Regions from separate parts of the Rhodopseudomonas sp. G2_2311 genome, predicted to be linked through region 2. Evidence: predicted binding sites of a transcription regulator. Region 2 holds the regulator's gene; each other region holds the start of a gene.

Region 1 (7,568 bases), on a different contig from region 2:
CGGTGGTGAACGAGGAGTCGGCGCGGCTGGCGTCCGGCGCGTACTTGGCCATGAACTCGTAATACGCCTTCATGCCCGGGTCGTTTTCCCACTGCTTGTCGGTGGCGTCCTTGGCGTAGGCGGCCGAGACGATGCCCTGCGCGTTTTCGAAGCCGGCCGGCTTCATCACGCTGCCGGTCGAGGCCGACACGTTCGGCACGATCATCATTGGCTTCCAGGCCAGCTCGGCGACCTTCTTGATGGTCTGCGCGGCGAACTTCGGCGTCGCGAAGATCACCAGCACGTCCGGATTGGCGGCCTTGATTTTGACGATGTGGGAGTCGACGGTCGGCTCGGTCAGCTCGTAGCTGTCCTCGATCACGACCTGCGACGCCTTGGCGCCGAGACCGTCCTTGAGGCCCTTCAGGTAGTCCTTGCCGAAGTCGTCGCCCTGATACAGCACGGCGATCTTGGCGTCCGGTTTCTCCTTCATGATGTACTTGGCGTAGATCCGGCCTTCGCTCTGGTAGCTCGGCAGCCAGCCCATCGTCCACGGGAAGTGCTTCGGATCGTTCCACTTGGTGGCGCCCGACGCCAGGAACAGATGCGGCACCTTCTTGGCGTTCAGATACTTCTGGATCGCGGTGTTCGACGGCGTGCCGAGCGGCGAGAACATGAACAGCACTTCGTCGCTCTCGACCAGCTTGCGGGTCTGCTCGACGGCCTTCGGCGGCGAATAGGCGTCGTCATAGGACACGTAGACGATCTTGCGGCCGTTGATGCCGCCCTTGTCGTTGATCATCTTGAAGTAGGCTTCCTGCGCCCGGCCGACGCTGCCATAGGCCGAGGCGGGGCCGGAATACGGCACGATGTTGCCGATCTTGACTTCGGTGTCGCTCGCGCCGGGGCCGTATTTCTTTTGCGCCAGTGCTTGACCGCCGGTGGCGGACAGCAGCGCGACGGCCGCGACGGCGGCGATGGAACGGGACAGGGCAGACATCGGATTCCTCGCGTGTTGTTGTTGGTCTTGCCGCATGCGCTGCATTGCAGTGCAACAGTGCAGCGGAGCGTTAGCCGGTTCGGCCGCCGCGCTCAACCCGCGGAAATTGCGACGGTTACCAAATTTCCCGCCCATTCCGTCGAATGGAAATAGATCCGTCCGCTGCGCCGAAATGTCGCGCAGGCAGGGAAGGTTGCGTGCGGTGGCGCGCGGTAGGGGCGTGGTCGAAAGGCGACTACGCTGCGTGCGCCTTCTTCAGGTGCGCGGCGACGAGTTTCAAATCGTCGACGAAGCGGGCGTACTCGCGTTCCTTGGCTTCGGCGTCGGGCAGGCGCAGCAGATAGGACGGATGCACCGTCACCAGCACCTGCGGGCCGTCGTCGCGGTCGATCAGGTGTCCGCGATTGGCGTTGATCGGGGTGATCTTGCCGAGCACGCTCTGCGCCGCGGTCGCGCCCATCGCCACCACCAGCAGCGGCTGCACCGCGGCGAGTTCGCGTTCGTACCATTGCCGGCACGCCTTGATCTCCGGTGTGTTCGGCTTCTGGTGCAGCCGGATCTTGCCGCGCGGCACGAATTTGAAGTGCTTCACCGCGTTGGTCACATAGGTCTTGCTGCGGTCGACGCCGGCTTCCGCCAGCGCGCGATCGAGCATCTGCCCGGCCGGGCCGACGAACGGCTTGCCGGCGAGGTCTTCCTTGTCGCCGGGCTGCTCGCCGACCAGCATCACGGTGGCGTGCTGCGGACCTTCGCCGAACACGGTCTGGGTGGCGTCCTTCCACAGGTCGCAGGCGCGGCAGTCTTTCGCTTCCTCGCGCAGATGCGCCAGCGTGTCGGCCTTCGACTTGGTTCTCGTCATCGGCGGCTCCTGTCGCTGCGGCTTCCTCGGCGCGGTCGCCTCGGCCGCGACCATTGCGTGCGCCTTGCGCTCGGCGTGTTCGATCAGCGGTTTGATCAGCGCCGCTTCGGGCAGATTGCGCCAATACTTCTTCGGCATCTCGGCCTGCATCGCCTTGGTCTTCAGCCGCGCCGGATTGAAGATGCTGGCGTAGTAGGTGAGCCAGGTTTCTTCGAGGCGATCCTCCGACGGTGCCATCGCCTTGGTGACGCCGGGCGTGATCGCAATCGCGTGGCCATCCCAATGCGCGCAGACGTCGGGCGTCAGGATCGACCATTCCATGTCGGCGAAGCGCCGCGCGAAGAATGGCGCAGCGAGCTCGACGATATGGTGCTCGGGCTCGAACCACGCGACATAGCGTGACTTCGGTTCGCGGCCGATCTCGCGGAACCGGACGAAGGCGTGCATCTTGTGCTCGTCGCGCCGCACCGCCTTGGCCATTCCCTGCAGCCGCGCCACGTCGGGATCGGTCGCCACCTGCATCAATTCGGGATTGGCGCGCAGCCGCCATAGCAGCTGATACAGATACGCAAAGCGCTGCGGATCGCGGTGCAAGATTGCAGTCTGTGCCAACTCGACGAAGCGGGCGGGGACGTTGAACGTCTGCACGGGTAAGAGGGCGGCAGTGTCGTCGGACCGCGAGCCCGGCTGCGTAAATGCCGCCGGCGCTTCAGCAAACGATCCCGTGCTAGGCGCCAGCCCCGGCGCGTCGAACAACTCCGGCTCGTCGCCGGCTACGGTCCACGTGATATCCGCCGGTGCCACGTCCGCCAGCACCAGCTCCCGCGCCGCCTTGCGCCAGCCGCCAAAATCGGTGTCGCTGTCGAGCTGGATGCGGTGCATGTGCCTTTGGTTGCCCCAGACTGTTAGTTAATTCCTACGCGCGTGCTACGTGGCACTATCCTCATCCTGAGGAGCCGCAGCGAAGCCCGAAGGGTTTCGTCGTGGCGTCTCAAAGGATGGCCCCAGGGTGTGACTTCATCCTTCGAGACGGCTGCTGCGCAGCCTCCTCAGGATGAGGTCGCGCTTGTAGCTAATCACCCATCCCCGTCATTGCGAGCGAAGCGACGAAGCAATCCAGCTCAGTGCAAAGTGCTGGATTGCTTCGTCGCTTCGCTCCTCGCAATGACGACACCCTCAAAACCCAAATCCCAGTTGCTGCGCCTTCGGCCGAAACCGTTCCGCCAGCCGCGCGGCGTCGAGCATAGTGCTCGGCGGGCGGTGGTCGGGAAGAACGATGAACGGCAGCGCCTTGTTCCTTGGGATGTGGAGTTTGGCGAGGTCCGAGCTGCGGATCGTGCAGTGGCGGCGGGTATCGATGATGCGGTCGACCGCCTTGCGGCCGAAGCCGGGAATGCGCAGCAATTCCTCGCGGCTGGCGCGATTGACGTCGAGTGGGAAGCGCTCGCGGTGGCGCAGCGCCCAGGCCAGCTTCGGATCCATCTCCAGCGACAGCATCCCGGCGGCGGGATCGATGATTTCGCCGGCGTCGAAGCCGTAGAACCGCATCAGCCAGTCGGCTTGGTACAGCCGATGTTCGCGCACCAGGGGCGGCGCCTGTAGCGGCAGCGCCCGGCTGGAATCCGGGATCGGGCTGAACGCCGAGTAGTACACCCGCTTCAGATTGTACGAGCCGTAGAGGTTGGCGCTGGTGTTGAGGATGGTCTGGTCGGTGGCGCTGTCGGCGCCGACGATCATCTGCGTGCTCTGGCCGGCCGGTGCGAAGCGCGGCGGCTTGGCGCGGGTGGGGGTCTTCCGCGCCGCGGCCTTGGCCTCGGTCGCTTCATCCAGCTTCAGCCGCAGCCGCCCCATGGTGCGGCGGATGGCGCGGACGTTCTTCTCCGGCGCCAATTGAGCGAGGCTGTTCTCCTCCGGCATCTCGATATTGATGCTGAGCCGGTCCGCATAACGGCCGGCCTTGGCGATCAGCGCGTCGTCGGCTTCCGGGATCGTCTTCAGATGAATGTAGCCGCGGAAGTGATGCTCCTCCCGGAGGCGTCGCGCCACTTCGACGATCTGCTCCATCGTATAGTCGGCGCTGCGGATGATGCCCGAGGACAGAAACAGCCCCTCGATGTAGTTGCGGCGATAGAAGTCGAGCGTGAGCTGCACCACCTCACCCACGGTGAAGCGGGCGCGCGGCACGTTCGACGACGCCCGGTTGACGCAATACAGGCAGTCATAGGCGCAGGCGTTGGTGAGCAGCACCTTGAGCAGCGAGATGCAGCGCCCGTCCGGCGCATAAGAATGGCAGATGCCCATGCCGGGTGCGGTCGAGCCGAGACCCTTGCCGCCCTGGCTGTCGCGTTTCTCCGTCCCGCTGGAGGCGCAGGAGGCGTCGTATTTCGCCGCGTCCGCCAGGATGGCCAGCTTGCGCTGCACGTCCATGCTTGGAATCTCCTTGATTCATCTCGCGAAAAAAATTGCCGCAAGACCTCGGTGCGATCCCGATTGACTCCGCCCGGGAGCAGGGATTTATTAGAACATATCATGAACAAATGAGCCGGCAACGGGTTCATCGAATCCGAAAATGGCAACGGAAAAAGGAGCGGCGCATGGATAGCGCCCGCCTCGGTATGCTTGCGCGCCTGCAGGGCGAAATCGACCGGCTCGAAAGCGGGGCGGCGGAGACGTTGCGCCGCGTGCCGCTCGGCCATGACGATGTGGATGCGGTGCTGCATGGCGGCCTGATGCAGGGCGCGCTGCACGAAGTGTTCTGCGATGGCCGTCACGCCTCTGCTGCAACCGGCTTTATCGCCGGCGTGGCGCAGCTGCTCGCCGAGGCGCGCTATCTGTTGTGGATCCGCCAGGATTTTTCCGCGCGCGAGAACGGCGAACTGGCGATGGAGGGGCTGGCCGAACTCGGCTTCGACCCGCGCCGCCTGGTGATGGTGCGCGCCCATGATGCCGACAGCGCGCTCCGCGCCGCTGCCGATGCGCTGGCCTGCAACGGGCTCGGCGCGGTGATCACCGAACTGTGGGGCGAGACCCGCGCGTTCGATTCCGTCGCCTCGCGAAAACTGACGCTGGCGGCGCAGCAGTCCGGCGTCACCGCGCTGATGCTGCGGATCGCCGCTGCGCCGCAGGCCTCCACGGCAGAGACCCGCTGGGTGATCCGCGCGGCGCCTTCGCCGCCGATCGAAGGCTGGGGCGCCCCGGTGCTCGACACCTCCCTTGTTCGCAATCGTCGCGGCCAGACCGGCCGCTGGATCATGGAATGGAATTGTGATGCGTGCCGTTTCCGTGAACCGCAGGCGTATCCTCGGTCTTTGGCTGCCGAGGCTTTCGACCGATCGGGTCGAACGGGCCTCGCTGCAGGCGAGCACCGGCTCGCCGGCTGATGCTGCGCCTCCGCCGCCGCGGGTCGTCGCCGCCAAGCGCGACAACGCGCTGGTGGTTGTCGCGTGCGATGCGCGCGCCAGCCGCGGCGGCGTGATGCCCGGCATGCCGCTCGCCACCGTGCGGGCGATGCATCCGGCGGTCGATGTCATCGACCACGACCCGCATGCCGATGCGGCGCTGCTGAATGCGATCGCCGACTGGTGCGATCGCTTCACGCCGCTGGTGGCGCTCGACGGTGCCGATGGGCTGCTGCTCGACATCACCGGTTGCGCGCATCTGTTCGGCGACGAGGCCAAGCTGCTGAACACACTGACCGCGGCGCTGACGCGGCAGGGCTTTGCGGTCAGCGCCGCGATCGCCGGCACCGCGGTGGCGGCGAGGGCGCTGACCCGCGGCGGCTCCGGCCTGATCGTCGCCCCGGGCGAAGAGGTGCGCGCGGTGGCGCCGCTGCCGGTAGCGGCGCTGGGCGTCGATGACGCGATCGTCCGCGGCCTGCGCCGCGCCGGGTTCAAGACCGTCGGCGAGGTGCTGGCGCGGCAGCCGACCGAACTCGCCGCAAGGTTCGGCGAAGGCTTCGTCGCGGTGCTGCGCCAGGCGACCGGCGAAGACGACGCGCCAATCTCGCCGCGGCGGCCGGCACCGGACTACGTGGTCGACAAGAATTTTCCCGAACCGGTTGCCACCACCGAGGTCATTCTGCCGACACTGCTGGCGCTGGCGCGGCTGCTGATCGCTGCGATGGAGCGGAGCGGCAAAGGCGCGCGCCAGCTCACCGCGAGCTTCTTCCGCAGCGATGGTGCGGTGCGCAGCATCAGCGTCGAAACCGGACAGCCGGTGACGCGGGTCGAGGTGGTGCAGCGGCTGTTTGCCGAGAAGCTCGACGCGCTCGCCGATCCGCTCGATCCCGGGTTCGGTTACGATCTGATCCGGCTCGCCGCCAGCGTCAGCGTGTCTGTCGCCGAGGCGCAGCGCGGTTTCGACACCACCGCGCATCAGGCCGAGGATGTCGCCTTGCTGGCCGATACGCTGGCGGCGCGGCTCGGGGCGCGGCGGGTGGTGCGCTATCTGCCGCAGGATACGCACATCCCGGAACGCGCGGCGCTGGCCGTGCCGGTGCAGCATTGTCCGCCGCACGCCGGCGATGCGCCGTGGCCGGCGCGCGCCGACGAGCCGCCGCTGCGCCCACTTCGGTTGCTCCAGCCGCCCGAGCCGATCGACGTGATGGCCGGCACGCCGGACGATCCGCCGGCGAAATTCACCTGGCGCCGCGTCCTTCATCGCGTCATCCGTGCCGAGGGCCCGGAGCGCATCGCCATGGAATGGTGGCGTGCCGCCGAGCCCGGCCTGACCCGCGATTACTTCCGGATCGAAGACGAAGCCGGCGCGCGGTTCTGGGTGTATCGCGACGGCCTCTACAATGTCGAAGTGACGCCCCAGCCCGACGGCACCGGCCAGCCGCGCTGGTACATGCATGGATTGTTTGCGTGAGGAGCGGGCGAGGCGAGTGCGTATGCGTCCAGCCTCTCCCGTCATTGCGAGAGCGAAGCGACGAAGCAATCCAGCGCCGTGCACTGAGCTGGATTGCTTCGCTTCGCTCGCAATGACGAATCTAACGACTGAATTTTGAATCGAGACGCCCATGAGCGTGCCGCGCTACGCCGAGATCGGCGTCACCACCAATTTCTCGTTCCTCGAAGGCGGCTCGCATCCGCAGGACTATGTCCATGAAGCGAGCCGGCTCAGGCTCGACGCCATCGGGATCGCCGACCGCAACACGCTGGCCGGCGTGGTGCGTGCCTATAGCGAGCTCGACAATAAAGACCTCGTCCATAAACCGAAGCTGCTGATCGGCGCGCGGCTGTGCTTTGTCGACGGCACGCCGGACATTCTCGCCTATCCGACCGACCGCGCCGCCTACGGCCGCCTCTGCCGCCTGCTCAGCACCGGCAAGCTCCGCGCCGAGAAGGGCGAGTGCCATCTGACGTTTGGGGATTTGGAGGAATTCATCCACGAGCCTGCGAGGTCCACCCCTCAGCCTTCCGCCTCTATCCATCAGTTTCCAACACCGTCATGGCCGGGCTCGTCCCGGCCATCCACGTCTTTAAGCAAGGCCGTGCTGGTGTCCGTGGATGCCCGGGTCAAGCCCGGGCATGACGGTGGGAAACGTATGGCCAGTAACTCTCAGATCCTGCTGGTGATGATGCCATCCTATCGCTTCCAGACGAAGACGATCGCCACCGCGTTGGAGCGTCTCGCCGCGCTCAACGCCGGTGCCGTCTGGCTCGCCCTCGCACCGTATTATCGCGGCGACGATAAGCGGCGGCTTGATCGGCTGCGGCGGATCGCGGC
Region 2 (7,568 bases):
CGGTGCTGGCCGCGCCGGTGTTCGCAGCGGAGCTGCGGGGCTTTGTCGAAATCCGCGAGGAGCGCGAGCGCACCGATCGCTTCGTTCTGCGTGTGACGCAGATGCAGGCGGCGCGGGCACCATCGCTGGAGCGGGTGCGGCTGTCGGTGAAGAAGGGAACGGCGCCTGCGGTCGGCAGCTTCGTGACGCTGAAGGCGCGGCTGCAGCCGCCGCTTCAGCCGCTGCGACCGGGCAGCTACGACTCCGCGCGTGACCTGTACTTCCAGGGCATCGCCGCGTCCGGCTTCGCGCTCGGTGCAATTACCACCGCCGAGCCGCCGCAGGATGGCGGCTGGCGCTTGCGCTACGCCGCGGTGATGCAGGGCCTGCGCGATGCGATCGACGCCCGGATCCGCGCGTCGCTGGGGGGCGATCCGCGCGCGATCGCCACCGCGCTGCTCACAGGTAAGCGAGACGCGATCTCGACCCCGGTGAACGACGCGATGTTCATCTCCGGTCTCGGTCACGTGCTGTCGATCTCCGGTTATCACATGGCGGTGGTGGCCGGCGTGGTGTTCTTCGCGCTCCGCGCCCTGCTGGCGCTGATCCCGCGGCTGACCGTGACGTTTCCGATCAAGAAGGTCGCAGCCGCGATCGCGCTGCTCGCCGCGGCCTTCTATCTGGCGCTGTCGGGCGCGGAAGTCGCGACCCAGCGCAGCTTTCTGATGACCGCGGTGGTGCTGATCGCCGTGATGGTCGACCGCCGTGCGATCACGTTTCGGACGCTGGCGCTGGCCGCACTGGTCGTGCTGCTGATCGCGCCGGAGGCGTTGGTGCATCCGAGCTTCCAGATGTCGTTCGCGGCCACACTCGGCCTGGTGGCGCTGGTACAGATCGGCATGCCGGCGCTGTTCGCGCAGGCCGATAGTTCGACCGCGGCGCGGGTGGCGCTGTGGGGCGGGCGGGAGATTGCACTGCTGGCGCTGGCTTCGCTGGTCGCCGGCTTCGCGACGATGCCGTACGCGGCCTATCACTTCCACCGCATCACGCCCTATGGCGTGCTCAGCAATCTGGCGGCCATGCCGGTGGTGTCGGCGATCGTGATGCCGGCGGGGCTGCTCGGGCTCTCGGCGATGCCGTTCGGGCTCGATGCGCCGTTCTGGCGGATCATGGAACTCGGGATCGAGTGGATGATTCTGGTCGCCCAATGGGTGGCGTCGCTGCCCGGCGCGGTCGGCCGCGTCACAGCGTTCGGTAGCGGCCCATTGCTCGTCGCCTCGCTCGGTATCGTGATGCTCGGGCTGCTCCGCTCGCCGCTGCGCTGGGGCGGGGCGCTCGGCGTTGTTGCTGCGGTTGCCTGGGCGGCGCTGACGCCGCAGCCGGAGGTGCTGATTGCCGGCGACGGCAGGCAGGTCGCGGTGCGCGGCGCCGACGGCCGGCTGCGCCTGATGCAGGGCGGCGCAGATAGCTTTCGGCTGAAGGAGTGGCTTGCCGCCGATGCCGATTCCCGCGCCGCGGATGCAGCGTCGCTGCGCGCCGGCGTCTCCTGCGATCTGGACGGCTGTGTCACGCCGCTCGCCGACGGACGGCTGGTGGCACTGTCGCTCCGGCCCGACGGGTTCGCCGACGATTGCGCCCGTGCGGTGCTGATCGTCACCGCCGGCCAGCCGCCGCCGGATTGTGCCGCACGGGTGATCGGCCGGGACGAATTGCAGGCGAATGGCGCGCTGGCGCTGCGGCGGAGCGGAAATGATCCAGGGCTGTTCGTGGCGGAGGCCGCCCGACCTCGCGGCCAGAGCCGGCCTTGGGCTCCAGCGGCCGCGACGGACGCGGCTATCTCGACCGAACCTTCAAGCCGTCGCCGTGCGCCGATCGACGCAACGCCGGCTCCGCAGGACCAAGTGGGCGACGAGTAGGGCGCAAAGGCCCGCACGCCGACGACAGAGCGGGCGACCAGCTCTGTCCGCTGCGCGCCTCAATACTTGCGGTACAGCCCGATCAGCTTGCCCTGGATGCGGACGCGGTTCGGCGGCAGGATCCGCACCTCATAGGCGGCGTTGGCCGGCTCCAGCGCGATCGAGGCGCCGCGGCGGCGGAAGCGCTTCAGCGTGGCTTCCTCTTCGTCGATCAGCGCCACCACGATGTCGCCGGTGTCGGCGATGTCGTTCTTCTGGATCAGCGCCATGTCGCCATCGAGGATGCCGGCTTCGACCATCGAGTCGCCGCGCACTTCCAGCGCGTAGTGTTCGCCGCTGCCGAGCATGTCGGCCGGCACGCTGATGGTGTGGCTGCGGCTTTGCAAGGCTTCGATCGGCGTACCGGCCGCAATCCGGCCCATCACCGGCACCGCGACGCTGCCGCGATCGTGGTCATCCTCGGCGGGCGCCGGGCTCGGCGGCCGCACCTTGCCGAGATTGCCTTCGATCACGCTCGGAGTGAAACCGCGGCGGCTGTTGCCGGGCATCCCGCCGGTATCGGGCAGCTTGATGACTTCGATCGCGCGGGCGCGGTTGGGCAGCCGCCGGATGAAGCCGCGCTCTTCCAGCGCGGTGATCAGGCGATGAATGCCGGACTTGGAACGGAGGTCGAGCGCATCCTTCATCTCGTCGAAGGACGGCGGCACGCCGGCTTCCTTCAGTCGCTCGTTGATGAATTTCAACAGCTCAAACTGCTTGCGGGTCAGCATCGGCAAATCCCCAGTCGGCGATGATGTGCCGGTTCGAGGTGCGTTTCGGTTCGGGCCACGAGCCCTTGTGAGAGCGTCATCGTCGCCGAATCTCGAAAACAAATCATGAACGAACACTATCTGTTCGGGGTGTGTTCCGCAACCTCTTAATCGAAATCTAGGATTTTCACGGGTCGCTATAGCGGGAGCTTAAGGATGACGCAGGGTGAACCGGCCGGTGCCGCCGGCGCAAAAGCCGGGCGCACGATCAGCGCTTCCGCGGTCGCCAGCCGTGCCAGCAGCGACGAATCCTGGCTGTCGACCGGAGTGGCGATCTGCCGTCCGGTTTGGTCGCGTGACAGCGTCGCGCGCAGATAGTCTTCGCGCTGATCGTTGGCGGGAAGGTCCGCGCCGAGCAGCGCCGGTTCGCGGACATGCCTTGGCTCGCTCATGCCGCACAGCGCGCGGATCAGCGGCACCATGAACAGCACCGCGCAGACGTAGGACGACACCGGATTGCCGGGCAGGCCGATCACCCGCATCGGGCCGAGATGGCCGTGCATCATCGGCTTGCCCGGGCGCATCGCGATCTTCCAGAACGCGATCGTGGTGCCTTCGGCTTCCAGCGCGCCCTTGACTAGATCGTGGTCGCCGGCCGATGCGCCGCCGGTGGTGACGAGCAGATCGACGCCGAGATCGCGCGCCTGCCGGATCGCGGCCTGGGTCGCGTCCAGCGTGTCGGCGGCGATGCCGAGGTCGATCACATCGGCGCCTTCGGCGCGCGCCAGCGCGCGCAGCGCGTAGCCGTTGGAATAGACGATCTGGCCGGGAGCGGGCGTCGTGCCCGGCATCACCAGCTCATCGCCGGTGGCGAGCATCGCCAGCCGCGGGCGGCGATGCACCGGCAGCGCCGCGTGGTTCATGCCGGCCGCGAGCGCGAGGTCGCGGTCGCTGAGCCGGTGGCCCTGGCGCAGCAGCACCTGGGCTTCCATGAAATCAATTCCGGCCGGGCGGATGTGACGGCCGGGTTTGACGGCTTCGTTGACGGTGACGCGGTCGCCGTCGCGCACGGTGTCTTCCTGGATCACCACGGCGTCCGAGCCTTCCGGCACCACGCCGCCGGTGAAGATGCGCAGCGCTTCGCCTGGGCCGATGCCGATCGTCGCGGGGCGGCCGGCCGCGATCTCGCCGATCACCCGGAGCGTTGCCGGTGTCGCCGCCACGTCCGCAGCGCGCACCGCGTAGCCGTCCATTGCCGACATCGCCTGCGGCGGCTGGGTCCGCAGCGCTGCGAGATCGCGCGCCAGCACGCGGCGGTGAGCGTCCTCGATCGCGACCAGCTCGGTGTCGAGCCCGTGCGCACCAGCCAGCACCGCGGCCAGCGCGTCGTCGACCGGCATCAGAGCCATCGGGCTTCTCCCTCGCAGGCAAGTTGAAATCGAACCGTCATGATCCGGCTTTAGGTGGCGCGCAGCGCCCGCGCAAGATGCGCCCGGCGTCGGCGGTGAGCGCGGCGTCCCGCCGCGTCGGCCTAAATCATTATTGTCGAACCGTCGTCTTCGCCTGTACGACCGGTTCCAGGCATCGAGCGGACGTGGAGCGGGCAGATGGAAGATTTCCCGAAATGGTTCCTGCGGATCATGGTCGTGGTCGGCATCATCGCGTTCGGCTCGGTGTATTGGATGCGCCACGACTGGAGCAAAGGCTGGGCGCCGTCATTTAACGCCGGTGACTACGGCCCGCCGTCCGCATCCGCGCCTGAGCCTGCAGCGGCACCTGTAGCAGCGCCGGCCGCGGCTCCGAGCGAAGCCGCACGGCCTGCGGCAGCGCCGAGCGCACAGGCGAGCCGTGCGTCCACGCCGTGCCAGCCGATCGGCCGCACCGCCAAGGGCGAGCTGGTGTACTCGATGGATTGCCGGGCGCTGCCGGCGCAGTAGCGAACGGTCGCGGCGTTGCGCGCGAGCGCACGCCGCCGTGCTTCTGAAGCGCTAATCGATGATCTCGGCGCCTTCGGCGCTGAGGCGGGCGAGACCGTCCTTCATCTGCTGCACGCGCTCCTGCGAGTGGCCCTGCCACTTGGTCACTTCGGCGACGATGCGCAGCGGGTGCTTCGAGCGATAGGACAGCGTCGGGTTGCCGGGAAATTTCTTGTCGGTGAGATTGGGATCGTCTTCGAACGGGCCGGTCGGTTCGACCACATAAATCCGCTGCGGCGCATCGCCGGCGGCGAGCTCGGCGCCCCAGATCGCAGCGTCCAGCGTGCCGGAGAAATACACCCAGGACAGCGGCGCGACGGTGGTGAAGTTGGACTGGTAGCCGACCACGATCAGCTCGCCGGGACCGAGATCGGCCCGTGTCCCGTGGAAGAACTGACGCACGAACATGCTGGCCGCTGCGGACATGAGGGGCGCGCTCCGGTGTGACTGAACCGACGACAACGACGTCGGTGCGTGTCGGGTTCATCAGCCTCGAGGCTGATACCGCGCGTGCCGCGGTTTCCTTCGCCCCGGCTCACGACGAAGTCGGGCCGGGCGGAAGAGACTTGTCCTAAGTCGTTGCCGGCGCTGGGCCGCCGTCGTCGGCCTTGATCATCACCGGCAGATAGACGCTGGCGAATTCCGGCGGCAGGCGGCGCGGGCGGCCGCTGCTCAGTTCGATGCACACCAGTTGCCAACGCCCGCGCATGATGGTGGCGCCGTCGCGCAGGCGGATCAGCTGGAAGCGGCGTTCCATCACCAGCTTGCCGTCGCTGCCATAGATCCAGGTTCCAAGCAGCAACTCGTCGCCCAAATGGCTCGGCAGCAGGTAGTCGTATTCGCCGCGCCGGATCGCCATCGCCCGGTCGATCCGCTGCCAGTCGGCGAGCGACAATCCGAGCGCTTCTGAATGTGCCCAGCCAACGCTGTCGCACCATCGCACATAGACGGAGTTGTTGGTGTGGTTGAGGCCGTCGATATCGGCCGGCGAAGGCGTCATCGGCAGCGTGAACGGGGCGGGATGATCCCAGGCAAGATCGGCAGAAGCGTTGGTCATCATCACGTCTCGTCGGTCGTCGGTTTCGCGCGCTTACAGCCCGAGCTGATCGAGGGTGCGGGCGACGTCGTCGCTGGAATGCACCTGGACGGCGTGCAGCCCACGCTCGCGCGCGGCTTCGATGTTTTCCGCCAGATCGTCGAAGAACACAATGCGCTGCGGCGCAACGCCGATCGCCTTGACGACGTAATCGTAGGTCTCGCCGTGCGGCTTGCGCATGCCGATCTGCGACGACAGAAACAGTTCGCGGAAGTGCACCAGAAGCTCGGCATAGTGCTCGGAGAAATGCGCGATATGCGCATCGTTGGTGTTGGACAGCGCGTACAGCGGAAGCTGCTTGGCGGCGCGGTCGAGCAGCGGTGCGATGCCCGGCATTTCGCCGATGAAGATTGCGTTCCAACCTTCGCGCAATTGCTCGTCGGTCAGCGTCAGCCCGAGCGCGCTGCGCACGGCGGCGAAGAACTGCGCATCGGTGACGTGGCCTGTCTCATAGCGATGAAAGGTGTCGTCCTGCGCCAGCTTGGCCATCAGCGCATGCGGATCGCTGCCGAGCTCGACGGCCCACGCCTTCAAGGTGCGGCGCAGGTCGTAGTCGATCACCACGCGGCCGAGATCGAACAGCAGCGCATCGGCGGCGCCGGGGGCGAGGGCGGTGGTCATGCTGAGAACCTTGTCGATGAGAAGCTGCGAGTCGTGAGGTGGCGACACATACGCATTTTGGTTAAAGAATGTTATAGACTGACGAAACCGTTTGGTAATCCGCAGCCGCTACAAGAAATGCCGCTGCGAAGCGCATCTTGCTGCAATCACCTTGCACCGTATGCGGGGTCGCGGCGCCGGGTATTGACCAGCGGCGATCCGCTCATGCGCTTCGGACTTCCCATCTTGCTGCCGTCGTCGACCGCATCGGATCAAAGCCGATGAAGGGTGGTGGTGGACGCCTGTCCTCGGGCAACAACAAGAAGAAGCCCGAGGAAGCTCACGCCACCCACGGCTGGTTCGTCACCTTTGCCGACCTGATGGGCCTTCTGGTCAGCTTCTTCGTCATGCTGGTGTCGTTCTCGACCCAGGACTTGCGCAAGATGCAGATCGTGGCCGGCTCGATGCGCGACGCGTTCGGCGTGCAGCAGAACTCGCGGTTCGCCGGTGTGATCGAGACCGATGGCGTGCCGGTGCAGGGCCACGTCAAGAGCAAGCGCAACGTCGCGCCCGATCAGGCCAGCAACACGCCGCATCTGGAAGAGGCCGGTGGTTCGGGGAGCGCCGCTTCTCATGCCAAGGCCGAGCGCGAATTCGCGCTGGCTTCCGCGTCTCTGCGCCAAGCGCTGCAAGACGTGCCGGAACTAGCCGAGATGTCCAAGAACGTCGTGTTCGAAGAGACACCGGTCGGGCTCAATCTCGAACTCACCGATCAGGACGGCCGGCCGATGTTTCCGGACGGCTCGGCGGTGCCTTACGAACGCACCCGCAAGCTGGTCGCCCGGCTTGCTGCGCCGCTGCGCGCCACCTCGCTGCGCGTGATCATCGTCGGCCACACCGCGGCGACCGTGGTGCAAGCTGGCGATGACGATCCGCTCAGCCTGTCGGTCAACCGCGCCAATGCGGTGCGCGAGGTCCTGAAGCAGGAGGGCCTGCCCACCAGCCAGGTGCTGTCGCTGGTCGGCAAGGGCGACGGCGAACCGCTGTTTCCGGATGCGCCGACACTCGCCGCCAACCGCCGCGTCACCATCACCTTGATGCGCGAGAACCCGCCGCTGCCGCCGGATCTGCAGCGCTGACAATCGGTTGAGCTGACGACTTCGATTGGTGGCTCAAGCTCAGAAGCACAATCCGACGCGGCGGCCGCGCTTCCACACCATCCGGCATTTCTTCTTGGTAGCGCCGTGCAGCA
Region 3 (7,568 bases), on a different contig from region 2:
CTCGTCATGGAGCTCTGGCGGATCTCGAACTATGCGGATCTGACCGGGACAGGCGGACTTAGGGCCAGCGGTCGCTGGCACAGCCGCGGGCGGCGGATCGTCTATCTTGCCGACCATCCATCGAGCGCCGTGCTCGAGATGCTGGTCCACATGGACCGCGAGTTTCTGCCCGCAACCTACCAATTGCTGCCCATTGCGGTTCCGGGCGACCTCGAAGCGAACGTTATCGCGCCGAATGATCTGCCATTGGATTGGGCCAATCGGCTCGAGGTGAGCCGCCAGGTTGGCGACAATTGGCTCGATCGCGGGACGAGCCCGTTGCTGCGTGTGCCGTCCGCGATCGTGCCGCAGGCCGACAACTTTTTGCTCAATCCGGCGCATCCCGATGCAGCCCAAATCGCGATCGCCGAGGTTATCCGCGCACCGTTCGATCCGCGGCTGATCGGTGGATAGGGAGCTGTCAGCCCTTCCCCAGCGGCTTGGCCGGGTTGCCGCCGACGATGGCATGTGGGGCGACGTCGCGGGTCACAACGCTGCCGGCCCCGATCACGGCGCCGTCGCCGATGCTGATGCCGGGCAGGATGATGGCACTACCGCCGATCCAAACGTCGGCCCCGATCGTCACCGGGCGGCCGAATTCCAGGCCCTCGCGGCGGGTGGCGGCGTCGCGCGGGTGGTCGGCCGCGTAGATCTGCACCGCCGGACCGATCTGGGTGCGGTCGCCGATCCGGACCGGCATGATGTCCAGGATCACACAGTTGAAATTGAGGAAGACGTTGTCGCCGAGGAAGATGTTGTAGCCGCAGTCGCAGAAGAACGGTGGCCGCACCACCGCGCTCTTGCCGACATGGCCGAAATGCTCGGACAGCAGCACGTGCCGCTCCGCCGCCGGCAGCGCGCCCGAGGCGTTGTAGCGGACGATCCAGGCCTTGTTGGCGGCCTCGTCGGCGGCGAGCTCCGGGCTGCCGGGGCGATACAGCTCGCCCGCCAGCATCTTCTCCTTCTCGGTCCGGTTCATCGCAGCGTGCCGAGTTTGGGGAACGCGCCGTGGTCGGCGGCGAGCGCCGCGCGGGCGCGGGCGGAGTCGTCGTCCATCTGCCGGATCAGCGCCTCGATGCTCTCGAACTTTTCCTCGTCGCGGATGAAGGCGATGAAGGCGACGTCGAGCGTCTCGCCGTACAGCGGTTCATTGAAATCGAACACGAACACTTCGAGCAGCGGCGCGCCGTTGTCGAAGGTCGGGCGGCGGCCGAAATTCGCCACCGCGTCGTAGTGTTTGCCGCAGCGGCCGACCCGCACCGCATAGATGCCGTGCTTCAGGCTGCACTCCGGATCGAGCCTGATATTGGCGGTCGGATAGCCGAGGTCGCGGCCGCGCTTGTCGCCATGGATCACCTCGCCGGTGACGAACCACGGACCGCCCAGCATCTCGGTGGCGGCAGCGATGTGGCCCTCCTCCAGGCATTTGCGGATCGCGCTCGACGACACCGGATGGTCGCCGAAATCGACATGCGGCTGAACGTCGACCTCGATCCCGAGCGACGGCGCTTCGGCGACCAGCATCGAGGGCGAGCCGCCACGGCCCTTGCCAAAATGGAAATCGTAGCCGATCGCGATGCCCTGCACGCCGAGCCGGCCGATCAGCTCGTGCTGGATGAAGTCGTGCGCCGTGGTCGACGCCCGCCGCGCGTCGAAGCTGAGGATCACCGCGCCGTCGAGCCCGGTGCCGGCCAGCAGCCGCAGCTTGGCGGTCTCGTCGGTGAGCCGGAATTGCGGCACGTCGGGGCTGAAGAACTTGCGCGGATGCGGCTCGAACGTCACCGCCAGGGCCGGCGCCTTCTTGATCCGCGCCATGTCGAGGCAGGCGCCAATCACGGCACGGTGGCCGCGGTGGACGCCGTCGAAATTGCCCATCGCCACCACCGCGCCCTTGGGGATCACGGCCGTCGGCGTATCGTCGCGGATTACGGCAAAGCCTGTCATTTGGGATTCAGTTCATCGCGTTCAGGAGGGACCCGGACCGTGACGCGGAGCCGCGCGCGGTGTCAAGCCATCGTGCGGCCTGGGACACCTTCGGGAACGTCTGAAGCGAGGCGCCGGGGACTCAGCCGCCGCGCAGCGGCGGGACTTCGAGCTGGTCGCGGCGGCAGGCGCGGCGGTCGATTTCCTCGCAGGCCCGGAATTGCAGATCCTTGCTCATGCAGATCCGCACCTCGCTGAGCCGCTTGCGGTCGCACATCACCGCAATCGCCGAATTCGACAGGCCCGGATTGACCTTGATGAAGGCGGCCTCGACCTCGTCGGCGGTGACGGTGCGCGGCTCCTTGGCGTCGATGAAGTCGGGCGGAATCCGGACTGCGGCGCGGGCCTTGCGGATCTGTTCGAAATAGCCGCGCTGCGACAGCCCTGCGCAGGTGCCGTGCTTGTCCCACTCGTTATAGATCAGCCCCGGCGCCGGCATCAGGTCAAGCATCGAGTCGACGATGCGGCGATCGAGCCGCGGCGCGGGACGCTCGCAATATTCCGGAAAGCCGCGCTCGTATTGCGGCCACAGCCCGTGCACCACGAAGGCGAACGGCCGGCCGCCGCACTGCAGCTGCTGCGAGCGGCCGCTGAGTCCGCGTTCGGACGCCTGCTCGCAATAAGACGGCGACCACGACAGCGCCAGCACGTAGAAATCGAACGCGCCGGGCGCATTCTGGCGGCGGTCCTGCGCCTCGGCTGCGGCCGAGGTGAACAGAGCCCCAGCCACCGCGCAGGCGGCGATCAGCGACCGTCGTCGACGTAGAAATCCAAGCATGTAACAGGGCCCTGCTGCTGGAAGTGCGAAAAGCCTACCAGGACTCAGGAACGTTTCAAGAACGCAAATGGTCGATAGCGCCGCGGTTCAGCGCGGCGCGCCGCTCAGGGCTTGGCGGCCTTGCAGGCCGGATTGAACGCCCAATTGCGGTCGACGCCAACGACGCAGAACTCGACGCCATCAGTGAAGCCGGCGAGACCGCCATCCTCGATGACCGAGAAATACACCGGACGGGTCTTGCCGTCGTTCAGCAGCGCGTCGGCGGCACAGAAGCGGCGCGGAATGTTGTCGCTCTGCCAGGGGCGGAACGCGACGTCGCGGACCTTCGCATACGCAGTGATGCGCAGATCCGAATTCCAGAAGGTGCCTTCCTTCTCGGCGAACTGGTGGGTGATCGACGGCAGCGCCGCTTCGCACGGCGGCAGATTGCCGTCATAGCGCGGACCCGACAGCCAGAAGTTCATCTCCAGCGGATTGGCCGCCTGAGCGGTGGGCGCCAGCGCGAACAGGCCAAGCAGGGCCGCGACCGCGGCGACGGGCGTTTTCAACGTCGAAATGAATCGCATGGCTCATCCACCGGAATTCGATGCGGCGGACGGTGCCGCGAAGCCATGCCAAGGTCAAGTGCGGGCCGGCCACACCTCGGCAGAACCCCACGCGGAACGCGGGGCGTGTTCTTTCCATTCTCATGGCGGCGTTCTAGACTCGAACGCAGCGATAGAGGGAGATCACGATGCGATTGATGGGGGCTGCCGGCTTGGCCGTTCTGGGTGCGGTGCTGGCAAGCACGGCGGCGCGCGCCGATTATGTGCCGCCGTTCAAGGGCAATGATACCGGCGGAATCATCTCCACCAGCCTGATCGGCCATGCCGACGTCCGCGCCATGGCGGTCGATCACTGCGCCCGCTACGGTAAGGTGGTGAAGCTGCTCGGCGTGCAGGCCAATTACGGCGGCTACATCTCGTTCGCGTGCCGCTGGGTGCCGTATGGCGCCGACGAGCGGCCGCTGCGCACCAAATACTGATCGGAGCCGCAGCGATGAGCCGTCGCCATCTGTCTCGCATCTGGCTGCTTTCCCTGCTGCTCGCCGCGCCAGTGACGGCGGCGCAGGCGATCGACCTGCCGACCCGCAAGCCGGGACTGTGGGAGCTGAAGATGCAGGGCTCCGGCTCCGGGCAGAACGTCGCGATCCAGCACTGCACCGACGAGACCATCGACAAGAAGATGAACGCGGCGGTGCAGCCGCTGGCCACCGAAGCCTGCTCGACGCCGACGATCCAGAAGACCGCGACCGGCTACACCAACGATTCGGTGTGCAAGGTCGCTGGTATGACCACGACCTCGCACGCCGAGATCACCGGTGACTTCAATTCGGCCTACACGGTCAAGGTGACATCGCATAACGAGAACCCGCTGCCCGGCGTTCCCAAGGAGTCCGCCACGACGCTGGATGCGAAGTGGCTCGGCCCCTGCAAGGACGGCCAGAAGCCCGGCGACATTGTGATGCCGGGCGGGATCAAGATGAACATCGCCGACATGGACAAGCTGAAGGCGCTGTTGCCGAAGTCGAAGTGACGGCCCCGGAAGCTGGCGCAAAAGTCACACCCGCCGACCTTCGCCGGGACCTCCGTTGACAGCGGAGGCACTTGCCGCAATGTTACATTGTAACGTTGCGTGGCGGGGGACGACGCCGGCACCGTGAGAGGCTGGGGCGGCAATGGATTGGGTGCGGACGAACATCCGGTGGGGCGCACGGCTGGCGTTGATCGCGCTCGCCCTGCAGTTCGCCGCCGCGTTCGGCCACTTCCACGGCTTCGAGCCGCCTGCGCTGCAGATTGCCCAGGCCGACTCGGCCAATGGCCCAGCCGAACCCGATACCGACCATCACCATCCCGGCGTCGACCTCTGCGCGATCTGCGCAGTCGTCTCGATGGCCAGCCTGGCGCTGGCCGCAACGCCGCCGGCGCTGCCGCCGCAGCAGGCGCATTCCTTCCATTACCGCTTCGCCGTCCTCGACGACGCCGAATTGTCGTCAACGCCCGCCGGCTTTCAGCCGCGCGGCCCTCCTTTGTCCTGACCGCCGATCCCTTGTGAATGCCGCGCCGAGCCGGTCTCCGGCGGCGCGCGGACCAACGTGATCGATCTGCGTCGCCGCAGATCCCGGCTCCGCTGCGAGCCGGCAGTCAGGACAGAACCATGTCATCTCGCCTCAAGACCGGGCTGCTGCTCGGCACCGCAACGCTCGCCGTGTGCAGCACCGGCGCTCCAAGCGCGCGCGCCCAAACCGCTCTCCCCGAAGTCACCGTCACGGCGCCGAGCCCGATTCAGCGCCGCCACCACACCGAAGCGAAGCCGCGTCCGGCGACGCGCGTCGCGGCTCCGGCAAGGCAGCGCGGCCCCGCGCCGGCCGAGACGCCGCCCGTGGCCCAGGCCACCCCGGCGCCGCAGCCCGGCATCCTGCCGATCGTCACCGACCAGTTCGCCACCGTCACGGTGGTACCGAACGAAGAAATCCGCCGCAGCGGCGGCGGCACGCTGGGCGATCTGCTCGGCAACAAACCCGGCATCAGCGCCTCGCAATACGCCCCCGGTGGCGCTAGCCGCCCGATCATCCGCGGCCTCGACGTCAACCGTGTCAGCATCATCGAGAACGGCACCGGCAGCAACGGCGCGTCCGACCTCGGCGAAGACCACTTCGTGCCGGTCGATCCGCTCTCCACCAATCAGGTCGAAGTGATCCGCGGCCCGGCCACGCTGCGCTACGGCTCGACCGCAATCGGCGGCGTCGTCAGCGCCACCAACAACCGGATTCCCGACGCGCTGCCGCCCTGCGCGCAACCGTTCCAGAGCTATGGGTTGGCCAAGTCGCCGACGCTGTTCGGCGGCGCCGGCTGCATGAACGGCGAAGTCCGCAGCGCCGTCAGCTCGGTCGATCGCGGCGTCGAAGGCGCGGTGCTGCTCGATGCCGGCGGCAACAACGTCGCGGTCCATGCCGACGTCTATGGCCGCAATGCCGGCGACTACAATGTGCCGAGCTATCCGTATGCGGCGCCCGGCATGCCGTTCAACGGCCGCCAGCCGAATTCCGCCGCGACCGCCGCGGGCGCCTCGGTCGGCGGCTCGTATCTGTTCGACGGCGGCTTCATCGGCGCGTCGGTCACCCAGAACAATTCGCTGTATCACATCCCCGGCGTCGAAGGTTCGCAGGTCGGCACCCGGATCGACGCCAAGCAGACCAAGTTCAATGCCAAGGGTGAGTATCGTCCGGATGCGGCCGCGATCGACGCCATCCGGTTCTGGGTCGGCGCCACCGACTACAAGCACAACGAAGTCGGTCAGGCCACGGCCGGAGATCCGACCACCGACGGCGTGCGCCAGACCTTCACCAACCGCGAGCAGGAAGGCCGGCTCGAGGTGCAGCTCGCGCCGTTCAACGCCGGCTTCGCGGCGATCACCACCGCGGTCGGCGTTCAGGCCAGCCATCAGGAACTGACGGCGCCGAGCCCGGACGATCCGGGCAGCCCGCTGAACGGTCTGTTCGACCCGAACAAGAACACCAAGGCGGCCGGCTACGTCTTCAACGAGCTGCAGTTCACCAACACCACCAAGGCGCAGGTCGCCGGCCGCATCGAGCATGTCGAACTGTCCGGCACCACGCCGGCGTTCGTGCCCGAGATCTTCGACCTCAACACCGATCCGAGCGCGATCGGCCCCGCCACTCAGCGCAACCTGTCGTTCACGCCGAAGAGCTTCAGCGTCGGCCTGATCCAGGCGCTGCCGTGGGACCTGTCGGCGAGCATCACCGGGCAATATGTCGAGCGCGCGCCGAAGCCGGCCGAGCTGTTCTCGCGCGGCGGCCACGACGCCACCGCCACCTTCGACATCGGCAATCCCAACCTGAAGATCGAAACCGCCAAGTCGGTCGAGGTCGGGCTGCGCCGCGCCACCGGACCGTTCCGGTTCGAGATCACCGCCTACTACACGCAGTTCAGCGGCTTCATCTATCGGCGGCTGACCGGCAACACTTGCGACGACGCCTCCTGCGTCGATCCGGGCACCGGCACGCTGGAATTGAACCAGGCGATCTACTCGCAGCGTGACGCCACCTTCAAGGGCGGCGAATTCCAGAGCCAGCTCGACGTCGCCCAACTCTATGGCGGCACCTTCGGCATCGAGAACCAGTTCGACATCGTGCGGGCGACCTTCGCGGACGGCACCAACGTGCCGCGAATTCCGCCGATGCGGGTCGGCGGCGGCCTGTTCTGGCGCGACGCCAACTGGCTGATGAAGGTCAACCTGCTGCACGCCTTCGCGCAGAACGACGTGGCGCCGATCGCCGAAACGACGACGCCGGGCTACAATCTGCTGAAGGCTGAAGTCAGCTACCGGACCAAGCTCGCCCCCAACGCCTGGGGCGCACGCGAGATGCTGATCGGCATCGTCGGCAACAATCTGCTCAACGAAGACATCCGGATCGCGACGTCCTACAGCAAGGACAACGTGCTGATGCCCGGCATCGGCGTGCGGGCGTTCGCGAATTTGAAGTTCTGAGTGGCCATGGGCGCACGGCGGCTCGCCTCACGTCGTCATTCCGGGGCGCGAGCGCAGCTCGCGAACCCGGAATCCAGAAGTTGTGGAAACGCTCCCGTCTCCCCATCGAGATTCCGGGTTCGTCGCTACGCGACGCCCCGGAATGACGCACGAGATCAATTGCCGGCACGCGCGAAAACACGCCGCCGGTCTCGGATGAAACGATGAACTGGGTGCG

What was found. Region 2 encodes LexA, which represses DNA repair genes until DNA is damaged. Its sites were predicted from a motif close to TGTTCNNNNTGTGTTCNG; they were not measured.
Region 1: a site for LexA is predicted at 4,357-4,374, ahead of VRZ08_RS16615 (ImuA family protein). Genes of this name have one in related genera too.
Region 3: a site for LexA is predicted at 2,847-2,864, ahead of VRZ08_RS23745 (ribonuclease T2 family protein). Genes of this name have one in related genera too.

The regions. Positions count from the first base shown of each region.
Region 1 covers NZ_JAZDRK010000012.1:145,013-152,580, forward strand. The annotation lists gene VRZ08_RS16600 (ABC transporter substrate-binding protein) at 1-979, opposite strand, end outside; gene VRZ08_RS16605 (UdgX family uracil-DNA binding protein) at 1,215-2,720, opposite strand; gene VRZ08_RS16610 (putative DNA modification/repair radical SAM protein) at 3,015-4,265, opposite strand; gene VRZ08_RS16615 (ImuA family protein) at 4,433-5,218, shown strand; gene VRZ08_RS16620 (Y-family DNA polymerase) at 5,106-6,707, shown strand; gene VRZ08_RS16625 (error-prone DNA polymerase) at 6,859-7,568, shown strand, end outside.
Region 2 covers NZ_JAZDRK010000001.1:385,147-392,714, reverse strand. The annotation lists gene VRZ08_RS01950 (ComEC/Rec2 family competence protein) at 1-1,895, shown strand, start outside; gene lexA (transcriptional repressor LexA) at 1,955-2,665, opposite strand; gene glp (gephyrin-like molybdotransferase Glp) at 2,842-4,053, opposite strand; gene VRZ08_RS01935 (hypothetical protein) at 4,252-4,581, shown strand; gene arr (NAD(+)--rifampin ADP-ribosyltransferase) at 4,633-5,046, opposite strand; gene VRZ08_RS01925 (acyl-CoA thioesterase) at 5,192-5,680, opposite strand; gene VRZ08_RS01920 (HAD family hydrolase) at 5,711-6,337, opposite strand; gene VRZ08_RS01915 (flagellar motor protein MotB) at 6,598-7,455, shown strand; gene VRZ08_RS01910 (PilZ domain-containing protein) at 7,495-7,568, opposite strand, start outside.
Region 3 covers NZ_JAZDRK010000031.1:15,592-23,159, forward strand. The annotation lists gene VRZ08_RS23730 (RES family NAD+ phosphorylase) at 1-453, shown strand, start outside; gene VRZ08_RS23735 (sugar O-acetyltransferase) at 461-1,018, opposite strand; gene VRZ08_RS23740 (bifunctional riboflavin kinase/FAD synthetase) at 1,015-1,983, opposite strand; gene VRZ08_RS23745 (ribonuclease T2 family protein) at 2,105-2,800, opposite strand; gene VRZ08_RS23750 (hypothetical protein) at 2,905-3,366, opposite strand; gene VRZ08_RS23755 (hypothetical protein) at 3,534-3,824, shown strand; gene VRZ08_RS23760 (DUF3617 domain-containing protein) at 3,839-4,375, shown strand; gene VRZ08_RS23765 (hypothetical protein) at 4,518-4,877, shown strand; gene VRZ08_RS23770 (TonB-dependent receptor domain-containing protein) at 4,997-7,351, shown strand; gene VRZ08_RS23775 (hypothetical protein) at 7,555-7,568, shown strand, end outside.